DNA from 2 places in the Anaerostipes stercorihominis genome. Region 1 is predicted to be linked to the other one. Evidence: a T-box and tRNA genes for the amino acid it is inferred to sense, from the RefSeq annotation. Region 1 holds a T-box; the other holds one or more tRNA genes.
The links. A T-box is a leader RNA that pairs with one kind of tRNA and senses whether it is charged. The one in region 1 lies ahead of pheS (phenylalanine--tRNA ligase subunit alpha), so its partner is inferred to be a tRNA-Phe.
Positions count from the first base shown of each region.

Region 2: it encodes a tRNA-Phe, which carries the amino acid that the T-box ahead of pheS (phenylalanine--tRNA ligase subunit alpha) is inferred to sense. The anticodon was not compared.

Region 1 is NZ_BAAJCL010000012.1:37,081-43,526, reverse strand. Features, by position in the region: gene pheT (phenylalanine--tRNA ligase subunit beta) at 1-1,949, opposite strand, end outside; gene pheS (phenylalanine--tRNA ligase subunit alpha) at 1,994-3,013, opposite strand; T-box leader at 3,135-3,335, opposite strand; gene AC27EF_RS10645 (PTS sugar transporter subunit IIABC) at 3,390-5,501, opposite strand; gene AC27EF_RS10640 (type I phosphomannose isomerase catalytic subunit) at 5,559-6,446, opposite strand, start outside.
Region 2 is NZ_BAAJCL010000004.1:107,978-114,423, forward strand. Features, by position in the region: gene malQ (4-alpha-glucanotransferase) at 257-1,693, opposite strand; gene AC27EF_RS06055 (NAD(P)-dependent malic enzyme) at 1,799-2,953, opposite strand; tRNA gene AC27EF_RS06060 (tRNA-Gly) at 3,101-3,171, opposite strand; tRNA gene AC27EF_RS06065 (tRNA-Phe) at 3,178-3,250, opposite strand; gene AC27EF_RS06070 (HAD domain-containing protein) at 3,385-3,897, opposite strand; gene AC27EF_RS06075 (DUF378 domain-containing protein) at 4,139-4,345, shown strand; tRNA gene AC27EF_RS06080 (tRNA-Gly) at 5,042-5,114, opposite strand; gene AC27EF_RS06085 (hypothetical protein) at 5,234-5,566, shown strand; gene AC27EF_RS06090 (AAA family ATPase) at 5,593-6,446, opposite strand, start outside.

The DNA.
Region 1 (6,446 bases):
TGTCTTGCTGTGGGAACATATTCTGACTGTCCTTTTAAGCCTAGCGCACTCAGAATGTCTTCCACCACACCTTTTAATGTAAAAAAGTCACAATCCCCGTACATTCCCAGTGTCATCTGCATTCTTTCCTCCGGAAGTTCTGTAAGCGGCAATGCTTTTGGCAAATAAATATTTCCAAACTCATACAGTCTTACGTTGGTATTTCGATGCGCCAAATTGGAAGCCAAAGAGGTTAACATCCCATTTAAAGAAACCGTTCTCATAATGCTGAAATCTTCTCCCAACGGATTGGAAATTTCAATTGCCTGCCGTTCTTTCGCATCCTGTGCAAACAGCAATTTATCGAAAACCTTCGGACTTTCAAAGGAATAAGACATGCCGCCGGAGAAACCGTTTTGTTCTGCTGCGTCACGACATACATCCTCCACACGGATTTTAAACGGCTTTTTCCCTGCAGTTGCTTCACCTCTCGGCAATGTCATCGGAATGTTATCATATCCGAAAAATCTTGCGACTTCCTCCGCCAGATCTGCCATACAACGAAGATCCTGCCGGAAACTCGGAATGATCAGCTGGTTGGTTTCCTTCTCATAAACCAGTCCGAGCCGATCAAAATATGTTAAAACTTCTTCTTCTGACACATTGGTTCCAAGAAGGGCATTCATCTTATCAACTTCCAGTGGAAGGCGTATTTCTTCTGCCGGATGAGGATATACATCAACCGCTCCGCCAACAACTTCTCCCGCTCCCAATTCCTCAATCAACTGGCATGCACGATTCATGGCAGCCATTGTATTTTCAGGATCAAGACCTTTTTCAAATTTTCCGGATGCATCTGTTCTTAACCCGATTTTCTTTGAAGACAAACGGATATTGGTCCCATCAAAACAAGCAGCTTCAAATAATAATGTTTGAATCTGATCTGTAACCATTGAGTTTTCGCCACCCATGATACCTGCAATTCCAATTTCCTTTTCTCCATCACAGATCATCAGCACGGAGTCATCCATCGTCCGCTCTTCTCCATCTAGGGTTACAAACTTATCACCTGCTTTGGCGCGACGAACAATAATTTCACGATTGGCAATGGTATCCAAATCATAGGCATGCATCGGCTGTCCATACTCTTCCATAACATAGTTGGTAATATCCACCAGATTATTAATCGGACGAATTCCCATGGCAGATAAACGTCTCTGCATCCACTCCGGGGAAGGCTGCAATTTGATGTTTTTAACCACCCTTGCCGTATATCTAGGACAAAGTTCTTCATCTTCCACGGTTACTTTAATATAATCACTGACATCCTCTTCATTTCCTATCTCAGTCACAACCGGAGGATAAAAATCTTTTCGGAAGGTTGCCGCCGCTTCTCTTGCCATGCCAACCATACTGAAACAGTCAACACGATTGGACGTAATTTCAAACTCTACCACTGCATCATGAAGACCAAGAGCCTCTATCGCATCATCTCCCGGCTGCACCTCTTTCTGAAAGATATAGATTCCATATTCCGGTGCCTCCGGATACAGATCTCTCGTGCTTCCCAATTCTTCTATGGAACACATCATACCAAAGGATTCCACCCCGCGCAGTTTTCCTTTTTTTATTTTGATTCCGTTTTCATTTTTATCTCCATCATGTCCGCCTGCAACACATCCTCCGTCCAATACCACCGGAACCAAATCTCCTTCTGATACATTGGGAGCTCCGGTTACGATCTGAACTACCTCGGTTCCCACATTCACCTGACAGACAATTAATTTATCCGCATCCGGATGTTTTTCTATTGTTTCAATTTTTCCAACAACAATTTTTTCCAGATTTTCATCTAATTTTTTATAGCTTTCCATGTTAGAGCCTGATAATGTCATTTTATCTGCATACTCTTCCACAGAGCAGTCTAAATCCGGCACATACGCCTTAATCCATGAAATCGGTGTATCCATTTTTCTTTCTTTCCTTTCATCTTCCTATTATTTTTTTATAGTTGCTAGAATTGAGACAAGAATCTCTTATCATTTTCGTATAACAGGCGCATGTCATCAATTTCATATTTTAAAAGAGCCACCCGCTCCAGCCCGATTCCAAACGCAAATCCTGAATAAACTTCCGGATCAATTCCGCACATTTCCAGCACATGAGGATGTACCATTCCGCATCCAAGAATTTCAATCCATCCGCTTCCTTTGCACATACGACAGCCTTTTCCACCGCATTTAAAACACGTTACGTCTACTTCTGCACTTGGTTCGGTAAATGGGAAATGATGCGGACGGAATTTTACTTTTGTATTTGGTCCGAAAAACTCTCTGGCAAACTGCTGCAAAGTTCCTTTTAAATCAGCAAAAGTAATCCCCTGATCTACTACCAAACCTTCCACCTGATGGAATGATGGAGAATGGGTTGCATCTACCTCATCGGACCGGAAAACTCTTCCCGGTGCGATCATGCGGATCGGCATTTTGCCAGTTTCCATGATACGTGCCTGAACCGGTGAAGTTTGTGTTCGCAGTAAAATTTCTTTATTAATATAAAAAGTGTCCTGTTCGTCCTTGGCAGGATGGTTCTCCGGTATATTCAGCAACTCAAAATTATATTTGTCATATTCCACTTCCGGGCCTTCTACAACCTCATATCCCATTCCAATAAAAACTCGTTCCAAATCATCCAGGGCAATTTGATTTGGATGACGATGCCCTTTTTCATGAGTCTTTCCGGGAAGCGTAACATCAATCACTTCTTTTTTCATTTTTTCTTCACGGATTCTTTTCTTTAAGAGCGTCATTTCTTCTTCCAGCGCCTTCTCAATGACTGCTCTGGTATCATTGACCATCTGTCCGACCATCGGACGCTCTTCTTTTGCGACATCCTTCATTCCTTTTAATACCTTGGTTAATTCTCCCTTTTTTCCAAGTACAGATACCCGGATTGCGTTGAGAGCATCCATAGCCTCTGCCTGTTTGATTTTCTCCAAGGCATCTTTTTTAATCGCCTCTAATCTTTCTTTCATAGTTCTATCCCTTTCATTTTATTCGTTTTCGGTACACATCCTGTACAACTCTGCAAAGCGTTTTTATAATATATAATATAGGAAAGTTTTTACTTTCCTATATTATAAAAAAACCCGTCCACAAAGGGACGAGTTTTGAACTTGCTCGCGGTACCACCCTAATTCTCATCACAGTTTTCCACTGTTTTGAGCACTTAAGTTTCTGCGTAACGGGCAGACTCCGTTATCTCCTACTGATGAATCTCATCTCGTTCAAAGATACAGCTACGGTGTGAAATTCGGAAGATTATTTCTTCTTACTGTGCACCATCAATGCCTTTAACTTTCCTTATTCTATACCATACTAACTTTATATGTCAATGGCTTTTCCAAGATTTCATTGTTTGAGCATCAAGATATCCGTTCCAACTTCTTGTTCTCCTGTCTGCTCCAATGTAATACTGATGTAATCGGAGCTGTTGCTGATCACCACCGGTGTTATCATATGAAATCCGGCATCTTGCATCTCCTCCAGGTCAAATTGCGCCAGCAAATCACCAACCTTCACTTTCTGTCCCGGTTCCACTTTTACATCAAAACCTTTGCCAGCCAATTTAACAGTATTGAGTCCCATATGAATGAGTACCTCTGCGTGGTTTTGAGAAATCAAAGCGATGGCATGTTTGGTTTGGAAAACAGCCGAAACAACGCCTTCCACCGGAGAAAAAACAGCTCCTTCTTCTGGAATCACCGCGAATCCTTCGCCAAGCATTCCTCCGGAAAAAACCTCATCCGGCACATGCTCCAGTTCAATTATCTCTCCTTTGATTGGAGAATAAATCATTTCTATTTTCCTCTCGTCCTTTGCTTTCCGCTCTATTTCTTTTACCAGACGACGGGTTTTTCGGTCCTCCCTGCCGTCCTCCAAATATTCCTCCAACTGAGATTTGATAATTGTGACTTGCGGTCCGTAAATAATCTGAATACTATTTCCTCGTTTCAAAATTCCTCTTGATCCGGTTCTTCGCAGCACAGCATCATCTACCAAAGCAATATCAGCAAGTCCGCAGCGAAGACGTGTTGCACAGCAGTCAATCTCTCCGATGTTCGCTTTTCCTCCAAGCCCTGCTGCAATCAGCGCGGGCAGCTGAAACGCAGAATCTATGCAATCTCCTCTGTCTTCCTTGGAATACAGGCGTACTTCATCTTTCTCATCCTCACGTCCGGGTGTTTTTAAATCAAATTTTAAAATCAGGAACTTAAATATAAAATAATAAAGCGCAAAATATATAATTCCAATGGGAATCAGACGCATCCAATTGGTTTTATCATTTCCCTGAAGGATTCCAAATAAAAATAGATCAATGAGCCCTCCTGAGAATGTCAATCCGACAGCAATATTCAATATATGAGCCAGCATATACGCAACTCCCGCCAAAATCACCTGAACTCCAAACAACATCGGAGCTACAAATAAAAATGTAAATTCAATGGGTTCCGTAATTCCCGTCGCCATAGAAGTCAACGCGGCAGACAACAAGAGTCCTCCCACTAATTTTTTCTTTTCTGGTTGAGCGCAGTGGTACATTGCCAGAGCTGCTCCTGGCAATCCGAAAATCATAAAAATAAATTCTCCCGAAAAATATCGGCATGCCTCTGCACTAAAATGCTGCGTCAACGGATCTGCAAGCTGTGCAAAGAAGATATTTTGCCCACCCATCACCAATTTCCCAGAAATTTCCATCGTTCCGCCTACGGCAGTCTGCCAAAATGGAAGGTAAAATACATGATGTAGTCCAAATGGTACCAGGAATCGTTTCACCAGTCCAAAAATTAAGGTCCCTAGATATCCGGTTCCTGTCACTAATCCTCCCAGAGAGTAAATCCCCCTTTGAATCGGCGGCCAAACAAAAAACATCAAAATTCCTACGAATACATATACAATCGCACTGATAATCGGTACAAAACGGCTTCCCCCAAAAAACGATAATGCATTGGGTACTTTGATCCGATGAAAACGATTATGAAGAGCTCCGACTCCCATTCCTGTAATGATCCCGCCGAACACTCCCATCTGCAATGTCTGGATTCCCACGGAAGTTGTGATTGTTCCAGCCAGAATATCCTGAGCAATGATTTCATTTTCCAAGATTGCTCCCGTTGCAACTAACAGCGCATTCACCGACGCATTCATCGAAAAGTATGCAATCACCGCCGCCAGCGCTGCCACTTCTTTTTCATGTTTCGCCATACCAATGGCAATTCCCACTGCGAAAATAATCGGAAGATTGTCAAACAGGACCTCTCCTGCCTTCTGCATGACTATCAACAAACCATAAAGAACCGTCCCTTTCCCAAGAACAGAGTTCAAACCATATGCCTCAATCATAGTCTCATTGGTAAAGGAACTTCCAAGCCCAAGAAGCAGTCCCGCCACAGGCAGTACCGCAAGCGGCAGCATAAAAGATCGTCCCATTCTTTGCAAAACGCCAAAGTATTTGTTTTTCATTTTCCATCGTTCCCTCTCTTCATTCTGTTGATAAAAACAAAGCGGACATAATACATTTTAAAGCGTCGTAATCATCACATCCATGGTTCCATCAAACATTGTTTCTTCTTGATCTGAACAAATCAGAAAATGATCCCCTTTTGTTGCCTCTCTTTGATCGATCCTTCCAGTTCCGTCAAGAATACTGACCATCTGAAATGGAACATCATTTTTTACCACATTTTTTCCTGTCATCTGATAACAATGTACCGAAAAATATTCGCTTTGGATGTAAGTCGTCTTTGTTCCGTTTTGAATTCCTTCTTTTTGAAAAGTCTTCTCATGTTCTATATTCGCAGGCACGTTGGTCACATCAATGGACTGCTTTACATGGAGCTGACGTTCGTTTCCATTTTGATCTTTTCTATGATAGTCATATACACGATACGTAATATCAGAGGACTGCTGCGCTTCATAAATCAAGGATCCGCTGCAAATGGCGTGAAGTGTTCCGGATGGAATATAAAAGAAGTCCCCCTCCTCAATCGCAAAGGAATTTAACAGATGATCGTAATCATCTTCTTCAATCGCTTTGATAAATTCCTCTCTTGTCTTTGCATGATGTCCCATCACCATCTTTGTTCCCTTATCAGCCTGCAGTACATACCAGCATTCTGTCTTGCCCAGTGAATTCTCATGCTCGCCGGCATAGACATCATCAGGGTGCACCTGTACTGATAAATCGTTTTTTGCATCAATGATTTTTACCAATAATGGAAACTGCTTTCCTTCAATATTTCCGAAGAATTCTCTGTGGTTGTCAAACAACCATGACAAAGTTTTGCCTGCAAACTCTCCGTCTGCAATCATACAGTCTCCATTTTTATGCGCAGAAATCGCCCAACATTCCCCGGTGTGATCACTGGGAATTTCATATCCGTATACATCGCGCAGCTTATGCCCGCC
Region 2 (6,446 bases), on a different contig from region 1:
AACGCAAGATAAAAACATCCCTTTGTGGTATTATTTCGTATACAAATATCCTGCGCTCCAAAGCATTTTGCAGTTATGACTGCCCATAGGATATAAAACGTGCCATGACAAAAAGCCTTCCTACAGACTCCGCCATGGCACGTTTTTCTTTTTGTAATAGCGATGATCCAAAATCCGGGCTTACCCAAGCCTCCGGCGACTGCTTACCATCCCGGAATGTGCCTTTTAGCACTTCCGGCGATTATTCTTTTTCACATTATTCTTCACGCTTCTCAACAGCTTCTTTTTTACATTTGTCCTCCGAAATGGTTCGATATTTTGTCGTTAATCTGAGAATTAACTTTTTCAATTCATCGTCCAATTGTTCTTCTTTGACTCTCCACTCCCAGTTATCTCCCACCGTTGAAGGTGTATTGATTCTTGCCTCACTTCCTAAACCAAGATAATCCTGCAATGGGATCACCACCATGTTTCCGCGGCTTTCCAATGCCAGTGAAATTAAGTCAAGATGAACGGTTCCCGTTCTCTCAATGGTGCTGTGGGACAAATAGTGCTCCAAAAACGCCCGATCTTCCTCGGACAATGTCTCGTACCATCCAACCACCGTATCATTATCATGAGTTCCGGTATAAACGACACAATTTTCTTCATATTTGTGAGGCAGGTAGATGCTGTCATCCCACGCGCCAAAGGCAAATTCCAGAACTTTCATCCCAGGATACCCTGTCTCTTTCAAAAGCTCAAATACGCTCGGAGTTAAAAATCCCAAATCCTCTGCTATAACTTCCCGGTTTCCCAGCTCTTTCTTCATCGCATGAAAAAACTCCTGTCCCGGCCCCTTCTGCCAGTGTCCGCCCACTGCTGTCTGGTCTTCCGCCGGGATTTCAAAGTATTCGTCAAATCCCCGGAAATGATCCAGACGCAGGACGTCATATAACAGGAAATTGTAACGAAGACGATTCATCCACCAGCGATATCCGGTGCTTTTGTGATATTCCCAATCATAAACCGGATTTGACCAAATCTGTCCGTCTTCCGCAAAGGCATCCGGAGGACACCCTCCGACAACCTTTGGTTCTCCCTTTTCATTTACTTTAAATAACTCCTTATGATGCGTAAATGCGGTTCCCTCCAATGCTACATAAAACGGTAAATCTCCGATAATCTTAATTCCCTTTTTATTCGCATACGCTTTCAGTGACAGCCACTGCTTCTGAAAATAATATTGACAAAAGCGAAAATAGCCCCCGCTGTCCAGCTCTTTTCGCTTTTTCATATAAGACACATATTCATCCAGCCACTCCTGATTCTTCTCTTTGAACGTTTCGTAATCCTGATCCGGTGAAAATCTGAGATATGCCTTGCGAAGCAGCTTATGCCGACTTTCACGCACTGCATCATAATCCACCTTTCCGGTATTCTCCTCTTGATACGGATCAAGCTCCTGCTGGGTCAGCAGCCCTTCTTTTTGAAGCTGCTCTAAATCTATATAGAGTGTGCTACCTGCATGGCTGGAAAATGAAAGATAAGGAGAATTTCCTGCACCAATCGTTCCCAAAGGTAAAATTTGCCAATACTGTTGTCCGGCTTCTGACAAAAAATCGACAAATTGATACGCTTCTTTGGAAAAACATCCAATCCCATAAGATGACGGCAAACTAAAAACTGGTAACAAAATTCCACTTGTTTTCATTAAATTCTCCTTAGCTCTTTTTTATTTCTTGCATTATATCATAAAAAAGCTTTGTATGAACAAACTTTTCACCTTTTTAAACGTATTTAATTTTCATACAAATCACTATTTTCGACTTTCTTCTGCAACCGCCTCTGCAACTGCCCTGCATACTCTCTCATCGAAAGCTCCGGGAATAACATATTCTTCACTTAGTTCATCATCACCGATGATTCCGGCAATCGCTCTTGCCGCAGCCATTTTCATCGCTTCTGTGATCTGTCCGGCTCTGGCATCCAAAGCGCCTCTGAAAATTCCCGGAAATACAAGAACATTGTTAATCTGATTTGGAAAATCGGAACGTCCGGTTGCGATAACTCTTGCTCCTCCTTTTTTAGCTTCTTCCGGCATAATTTCAGGAGTTGGATTTGCCATTGCAAAAATAATTGCATCGTCTGCCATGTCAGAAACCATATCTGATGTAACAATCTTCGGTGCCGAAACCCCAATGAATACATCTTTCCCCTTTATAATTTCAGGCAAAAGACCTCTTTGTTTTTCTTTATTGGTAATTTCCGCCATCTCTCTCTGTGCAGGATTCATCCATTCTTCTCCCGGACAAAGAGCACCTTTTTGGTCTACCAGAACAACATTGCCTGCTCCGAATTGGAGAAGAAGTCTGCAAATGGAAATACCGGCAGACCCGGCCCCATTAATCACAATTTCTGCTTCTTCCATCGTTTTCCCAACCAATTTTAACGCATTCAAAAGTCCCGCTGCCACAACAATTGCCGTTCCATGTTGATCATCATGAAACACCGGAATATCCAGTTCTTCTTTCAGCCTTCTCTCAATCTCAAAACATCTCGGTGCGGAAATGTCCTCTAGGTTGATTCCTCCAAAGCACGGCGCAATATTTTTTACTGTCTGTATAATCTCTTCTGTATCCTTTGTATCCAAACAGATCGGAAACGCGTCAATGTCTGCAAACTCTTTAAATAATAATGCCTTTCCTTCCATCACCGGCATCGCTGCCTCCGGTCCAATATCTCCCAACCCCAAAACCGCAGTTCCATCCGATACCACAGCGACCAAATTGCCTTTTGCAGTATAACGATACACATCATCTTTGTGATCTCGAATTTTACGGCATGGTTCTGCAACTCCCGGCGTATAAGCCGTACTTAAATCGTCTCTGGTTTTTACTGCTACCTTTGAACGAACTCCAATTTTTCCTTTATTTTTTTCGTGCATTTCCAGCGCCAACTGATTATAATCCATCTTTTTTCTCCTTTTCTTCGTATTTCTTCATCCTTATTATACAAAAAATTCCTATAGAATAAAACAAAACTTCGTCTATTCTATAGGAAAGTGAAGAATTCTCTAATTATCAAAAAAAGAAGAATGACATAAACATTCTTCTTCACAAGCGGGTGATGGGAATCGAACCCACGTGATCAGCTTGGAAGGCTGGAGTTCTACCATTGAACTACACCCGCATATCATGCCCAGAGCCGGAATCGAACCAGCGACACGAGGATTTTCAGTCCTCTGCTCTACCGACTGAGCTATCTGGGCTTTTCAACTGGAAAGTGTCAATCTTTGTCTTCTTTCCCCGCATCTCTGCGACTTCTATACTTTACCATATTCAAGAACAATTGACAAGTCATTTTTTGAAAAAATTTTGTGAACTCCACTCCTCCTATTTTTAATCACCGATTTTCTGATTTCCATCGTTTCCAAAATTTCCAAAAAGGAGGTTTTTTTAAAATACTAATTGCTCGTTCTGCATGCTCCCTCTGTAATCCTCCGGTACAAAAGTCTGTCTTGACCAAATATTTTTCATATCCATGTCTACGCCAATCATAATCCCCATCATCCAATATTACAAAATTCTCCACCGGTTCCGAACTTTTTTCCAGCCAGTCCTTAATCTCATCTTCCCGTCTTCCATTGCTCAAATACTCCGTTTTATCAATAATTCTCAATTGATATTTCTTCAGAGTATCCACCAAAAGTCTGCACCAGTCCTGTACATTGTCGCTGTGTTTTGTCCATCCATATCGCCAGGAAGATGAAAGTACAATGCTGGCTCCGGTTGCATCCACAATTTGTTTCAAATATTTAATATTCTCTTCATCAATGGGTACCAGCTCTTCTTTACATTTTTCAAATAAACTCTGAGAATTTAATACTCCATCCACATCCAGAAAAATAACTTTCATTTCCATTCCTCCTTCATGGCCGCTGATTTTCTGGTGATCCATTGTTTCTCATATATTTTGTTCTTATTATACTCTCTCTTCCAAAAAAAGGCAATGAAGTGTCTTGGTCCCTAAAATTAATTTCATAAATTTCTTGCTAAAATGTATAGTTTGATTACTTGCAACGAATACTATCTTAAGTATTCTTTATATCACCTGCGACAAGATTGCAGGTGTACTCTTAAATAACAAGGAGGATTTTATGGGAAACAAATTTTTAGATTGTACCGCGCTTACGATTGTAATTATCGGAGCGATCAACTGGGGGCTCATTGGATTTTTCCGTTTTGATCTGGTTGCTTTTCTCTTTGGAGAAATGACCGTTGTAACACGAATCATCTATGATCTGGTTGGCATCTGCGGTTTATACCTTCTGGCATTCTACCGATATTGTGGAAAACAGATATAAAGAATATTTCATTTTTTATACAGGCACATTTTCTTCCATGAAATGTGCCTGTGTCCTTATGAAACAAAAAGCTGCTTCTGTGAATCTTCATTTTTGTTCGTAAATATTTTAATTTCTCTGCCAGCAAACCCGGATTTATATTTTTTTCTGCAAATAAATCATATTTCCCCTCATCAGTTACGATACACTCACATTTAATCCCCTAATCGTCTAATACATACATTGTTCATCGGCTAACAACAAGGGAAGAAATTGTTTTTTATTCTCTTTGATTTCTTTCATTTTCATATCAGTACCCTCTCTCAATTTCCAATTTTCTTAATTTTGGAAAGTATTCTCGTATTTTCCCAACGGTAATCCCTTTACCATACGGAATTTTTTTGATTACTTTGTCATAGTCGATTGGCGATGCAAAATACATTTAACTTCCATCATATTTTTCAATACTTTTCTGGTCTGTAATGATTTGAAATCGTTTGCCATTTTTGCCACCTCCTACTTGAAGGATAATCTGTTTATCATTCCTATGCCCACATCCAGCGCAGGCAATCCGCAAAGGCGGTAACGGACTACGCAGATAAGATATTTTAGGACTTTAACCAAAAACTTTAACCATTGTAAAAATATTGGTCGGAGAAAAAAAGAAAGCCTCCTAAAAATAACCATTTTAAGCTATTTCTAAAAGGCAACAAAAAAAGCGATAGACGGGGCTCGAACCCGCGGTCTCGACCTTGGCAAGGTCGCGCGTTACCAACTACGCCACTATCGCTTATATCTGTTCTTCTTGAGAACAAGGATTATTTTACCTCATTTCTCTGTTGCTGTCAACATTAATTTTTAATTTTTTCCACAGCCAGCTGTGCAGTGATAAGATGAATCTGTACTTCGATGCGCTTTTATCTGCTTTCCCACCGGAATGCAATTACAGTACAGAAGTCTACGCACAAGTATGGACCGGAATTTAAAAGAAACTATTATGTGCGGGCCGAGGAAATCTCCCAGCGCCTCAGTCAAAATTTAAGAATTCCCCCGAAAGATGCCTATGATCTGCTGCTGTCCGTCTATTATCATGCAACAGGTCTGCAGTGTTCCTGCCAGAAAAACCCTCTGGTCGAACAGGCAATTCAGAATCTAAATATGAAAATCCCGGAAATAGATTTCCGGGATAACTTAAAAAAATTTATTTACATGAATATTCAATATTACACAAAAAAATCATGAACCGATGCTTTTTGAGTTTCTCAATTTCAGAAGCTTTTCTCCAACTCATCCAGCTCTGATAAAATACTTTGCTGCTGTTCATCAAACAGAAGGCCTTTGTTATACTGAAAATATTTGTCGCATTGATTTTCCTGAAGATACCATACACTAAAATAATTCACATTTAATTCTGTCACAAAGACAACCATCTCCTGACTTTCTCCGAATGCCTGTTCCATAAACTCAAAGGCATGCGTGAGTGCCCGATCCGTCTGGTCCAGAAGCGCCTCCCGTTTCTGGGTCTCTTCTGCAAATTTCTCTCGAATCCTGTCAAACAGTTCCAGACCTTCCGCAGCTTCTTGTTTTGTCAAAGTGTGATAGGCTTCCAGACAGGAAAGAACCTCCAAACATATCTGTTTTTCCTCCATTCCTAGTTTTTCTTCCTTTTTCTTTTGTTCCAAGATTGCTTTGGCCTCCTGTATCACCTGTTCCAGAGATTTTCCTTCCTTCACTTGCTTTAACCAACCAAACAATTCTGTCACAAAAGCATCCTTTTTCCAGCAATCATAAAACATCTCTGAAAGCTTTGCATTTAACAGCCCCACAATGCTTAATGTTTCATCGAATGACGCAAATTTCAATTTTCCTATGGTTTCCTGTGAAAATTGTCCTTTTAAGATTCCTTCAATTTTATAATCTTCTTTATATTTTTTGTACAATTCATAATAATTTGAAAAATCTTTTGCTATTTTGCTGTGCTGAAGGTACTGAAACGTAACTTCCCGGTCGATTTTCTTTCCAAGTTTTTCATAGATTTTCATCAGCTGAGACAGATCCTCCCAGCCTCTGGCAGTCACAAAAGCTTTTCCATCTACCGTTGTCTCCATTCGATAAAAACATT